Regions from separate parts of the Halioxenophilus sp. WMMB6 genome, predicted to be linked through region 2. Evidence: riboswitches for the same ligand, from Rfam matches in the RefSeq annotation. Region 2 holds a riboswitch; the other holds the start of a gene.
What was found. Region 2 has a riboswitch for thiamine pyrophosphate ahead of SBL51_RS18445 (TonB-dependent receptor). Riboswitches for the same ligand answer to the same signal wherever they lie in the genome.
Positions count from the first base shown of each region.

Region 1 (2,408 bases), on a different contig from region 2:
TGACGACAGACCATTGGCTAGCCATCACACTTACCAACTGAAAATAGCCCACTGTGTTCAGGGGCGTTGTCATACTCGATAGCAACAGTCAGGCCATTGTGTAGCCAGTTGGTAGTGGTAAAGCTGTAGGCCCGGGTGAGCTTGCGGGCAAGGTTTTCGCCTCCGTCGCCAGGTAACCGGGATGCTGCCGGGCCCACAGAGGTACACCTTGTTGCTTGCAATCTGCTTAATGCTCGGTGGGAAGTTATTGCCACTCGGGTGCCTTTCTATTCCTGGGTTAATACTGTGGTGTACTTGGTTAACTTTATGCCGCAGCTAAGCTGCGTGTGTGACAATCAATCTCTATCTCATGAACCATTGAAAGCTCTGTAGGGCGCAACTTTTCCACAGAAAACAGTGTCAATCTTTGTAAAACAAAATCCGAATCACAAAATTATTATAGAAAGGGATTGGGCAAATACTAAAAAATGTCGGGGTTTTCTCAAAATATCGATATTGGATATATGAATTGGGAATAACGACAACCGGTTTTGCTGGTGGCGCCAATTATATTATTCACTTTGGTTGGAAATTACCTAATTATTAGATTGCTTTATCTGCCCAATGAGGTGATTTTGTTGCGAATAGACTGGATTAATGCACCGGAAAATAGCGGTCATTATCAGCGGTGGCGCGTTGCTGGTTTAGGGGTTTTAGCCGACGCTATTGGCCAGTTGTGAACGAGCTTTCTCCTCGACTTTTTTCCGAAATTACCCCTTTGAGTTAGAACTCCATAACTGGCGAGTGGGTCTGTTGTTTGTGGCTTGTGCTTGCTGTTGATAATTTGTTTGGTTAGACTCGCCGCCTTCAAAGCGACTTGTCGGGGTGCTTTCCCATTTTTAATTGAACACTATTTTTTATTGTGTTCAATTAAGCGGAAGGCTGAGATGATTGTTCGAACCCGTTGCACCTGAACAGGTTAATGCCTGCGTAGGGAACAAGTGTCACAGTGCGTTGTGGCGCCTAAGTGAAGTACAACTTTTGGTTAGCAGAAGCGTGTTGCGCTCGTGGTTTTGGCTGCGGGAATCTCAGCCGTGCCTTTGCGGACCTTGGTTTGTCTATTTGCTATGGGCCCTTGGCGCGTCGGCAGGTTGCATGTGTTTATTCGATTGGAGAAACTCATGCCCAACACCGCCGACACCAGTAACTCCCAGGTTCTACAGCTCAGTAATACCAGTGCGCTTGATAGCCTGTCGAGCAATCCTTTTCCCAATTCCCGTAAATGTTATGTGCCCGCTAGTCGCCCCGATATTCGCGTCGCCATGCGTGAAGTTGAGTTGGCGGAGAGCCCCGGGCCCAATGGCTCTTTACCGGCGAACGCGCCGGTTAAAATCTACGATACCTCCGGCCCTTACAGCGACCCGAACCAGACTATCGACGTGCGCAAGGGGTTGCCAGCCCTGCGACAAGCGTGGATCAATGAACGCGCGGATACCGAAATACTGGCCGAGTTTAGCTCGGAGTATGCCCACCTGCGCGAACAAAATATGGCCTTGGAAAAATTGCGTTTTGCCTTGCAGCGCAAGCCGCGCCGAGCGAAGGCGGGCAACAATGTCACTCAGTTGCACTACGCCCGGCAGGGCATTATCACCCCGGAGATGGAGTACATCGCCCTACGCGAAAACTTAGGGTTGTCGCAGGCGGCCATGCACGCGGCGATGCAGGCACAACACCCCGGCCAAAGTTTTGGGGCCAATACACCGGACTACATTACCCCGGAATTTGTGCGCAGCGAGGTGGCCGCAGGGCGGGCGGTTATCCCGGCCAATGTTAACCACCCGGAATCGGAGCCGATGATTATCGGCAGAAATTTTCTGGTAAAAATTAATGCCAATATCGGCAACAGTGCGGTGACCTCCTCCATTGAGGAGGAGGTGGAAAAACTGGTCTGGTCCACCCGCTGGGGTGGCGATACGGTGATGGACCTCTCCACCGGCAACAATATTCACGAAACCCGGGAGTGGATTGTGCGCAACTCGCCGGTGCCGATTGGTACTGTGCCGATCTATCAGGCATTGGAGAAGGTGAATGGCGTTGCCGAGGATCTAACCTGGGAAATTTTTCGCGATACTTTAATTGAGCAGGCGGAGCAGGGCGTTGACTATTTTACGCTGCACGCCGGATTGCTGTTGCGCTATATCCCCCTCACGGCCAAGCGGCTAACGGGAATCGTTTCGCGCGGTGGTTCGATTATGGCGAAGTGGTGCTTGGCTCACCATCAGGAAAATTTTATCTACAGCCATTTCGAAGAGATCTGCGCAATTATGAAAGCCTACGACGTCACCTTCTCCCTGGGGGATGGGTTGCGACCGGGCTCCATTGCCGATGCCAACGACGAAGCACAGTTTGCCGAGTTGCGTACCTTGGGT
Region 1 is NZ_JAWMQR010000003.1:619,541-621,948, reverse strand. Features, by position in the region: gene SBL51_RS11665 (phosphate ABC transporter substrate-binding protein) at 1-73, opposite strand, end outside; TPP riboswitch at 851-993, shown strand; gene thiC (phosphomethylpyrimidine synthase ThiC) at 1,161-2,408, shown strand, end outside.
Region 1: linked by a shared signal. The riboswitch ahead of thiC (phosphomethylpyrimidine synthase ThiC) and the one ahead of SBL51_RS18445 (TonB-dependent receptor) in region 2 are both predicted to bind thiamine pyrophosphate.

Region 2 (2,408 bases):
TATCCAGTGCCGCGTCGCGCAGCAGATCGCCCGCAACCACCGCATCGGCCACGCCATCTTTCAAAGCCAACGCGGCCTTTTTCTCTTTGCCACTGGCAATCCAGTCGACGGCGTTATCGACGCCTATCAATCGCGGTAAGCGCACGGTGCCACCAAAGCCTGGGAAGATACCCAATTGCGTCTCTGGCAGGCCGACTCGGGCATTATCGGATAAAACGCGGAAATCACAGGCCAGGGCCACCTCCAAACCGCCACCCAGGGCGATGCCGTTAATGGCCGCCACCGTGGGGAAAGGGAGATCCTCCAGCAGATTGAAGATGTTGAAATTGACATCTTCCAGATTGGCAATCAGCGCCTCGGTGGTTTGCGCGAACATCTCGCCAAACTCCCCGATATCGGCACCGACAATGAAACTATCCTTGGCACTGGTGAGTAGCAAACCTTTGACGTCGGTCGCGGTGGAGAGCTCCGTCAATGCCTGTTGGAATTCTGCCAGAGTGGCTTTATCAAACTTGTTTATGGCATCGCCCGGGCGGTCAAAGCAGAGCTCTGCAATGCCGTTGGCCAATGGTTTTACCGATAAGACGGTTCCCGCAAACATGTTGCTTACCCTCATTTATTGTTGGTGTGAAAGACAAGCGCAGCAGTGTAATACGAACAGTACGCCACGCTTATGACCATTGCGCTCAATTTTCTCTCATTTTGGCCCATCACATGGGCTAAGTCGCCTCTAAAGCGCTAGAAATTTCTGCGCGTGTCGTTAAAATGGCCCCCATCCTAAGGGGTGGCAATGAACGCCTGAGATGCACCAATTGACTGTGCGAACCCTTATGACCTGATCCGGTTAATGCCGGCGTAGGGATAGGAAATCCATTACCTTCCGCCTATTGCGCACTCGCTTACCGGGTCTCCTTTTAGTTCATTCTCTAATGGAGGCTCTATGCAACACGCTCGCTTTTTAGTTTCTCTCAGCTTACTGATGCCCCTGGCCGCCGCCGTGCAGGCTGCTGATACAGCCATTGAAGAGGTGGTGGTAACCGCCGACCTGCGCGGAGCGCAGCTGCTTAAATACCCGGCCAGCGTCACCATTTACAATCAGGCACAACTGGACCAACAGAGCATCTCCCACCTGGAGCAGGTGCTGGCCCAGAGCGCCAACGTTAACCTCTCCAGTGGCGCCTCGCGCGGCCGCTTCATTCAAATTCGCGGCATTGGTGAGCGCAGTGAATTTATCGAACCCACCAACTACTCGGTGGGCGTGATTGTTGATGGGATCGATTTCACCGGTATCAGCACGGCAGTCACCAGCCTGGATGTGGACCAAATCGAAGTCTTGCGCGGACCCCAGGGCACCGTCTATGGCGCCAATGCCCTGGCCGGATTAATTAATGTGCGCAGCAACCCCGTGACGGATCAACTGAACGCGGACATAAAAGCCGATATCGGCGAATACAACACCACCAACGTGCGCGGCTTTATCAACCTGCCGATTAACAGCCGTTTGGGGTTGCGCCTGGCGGCGCAAAACAACAGCAGTGACGGCTATACCAAAAACGCCTACCTGCAGCGCGACGACACCGCCAATATTGACGAAACCAATCTGCGGGCCAATCTGCAGTGGCAGGCGAGCGATGCCTTCTCGTTAAATTGGATCACCTTTTACGCCGACGCCGACAACGGCTACGACGGCTTCTCCCTCGACAATAAACGCACCACCCTCTCCGACCAACCCGGCACCGATGCGCAAGAGACCCTGGCCTCGGCCCTCATTGGCCGTTATCAATTTGCCAACGCGAGCCAACTGATCGCCAATTTAAGCCTCGCCGACTCCGATATCGAATACAGCTACGACGAGGATTGGGTCTACGCCGGTTTCTGTGACGGCACCCCTTGTGAGGGCTGGGACTACAGCTCTTTCGACCAGTATCTGCGCGATAACAAAAACAGCGCGATCGACCTGCGCTATCTCTCGGCACCGGGCCATATTGAGTGGCTGCTGGGCATTTACTACCGCGACCAGGAGGTCGACCTAAAACGGATTTACACCTACGACAGCGATTTTCAGAGCAGCTACCAGACAGAAAATGAAGCGCTCTACGGCGAGGTGACCATTGCCTTAAATGAACGTTTAAGCCTGACCAGCGGCCTGCGCTATGAGAACCGCGATGCCGATTACCAGGACAACCTCAACACCAAATTAGACACCAGTGAAAATACCTGGGGTGGTAAAGTTGCGTTGCAATACGCCCTGGCCGACGAGCAAACGCTCTACGGTGTTGCCTCGCGCGGTTACAAGTTCGGCGGTTTTAACCCCAATAACGAGGTGCCCGCAGAATTTCGCGAGTACGATGCCGAATACCTCACCAACTATGAACTCGGATTAAAAAGCGTAATGGCAGAGGGCAAAA
Region 2 is NZ_JAWMQR010000009.1:8,090-10,497, reverse strand. Features, by position in the region: gene fadB (fatty acid oxidation complex subunit alpha FadB) at 1-601, opposite strand, end outside; TPP riboswitch at 771-879, shown strand; gene SBL51_RS18445 (TonB-dependent receptor) at 941-2,408, shown strand, end outside.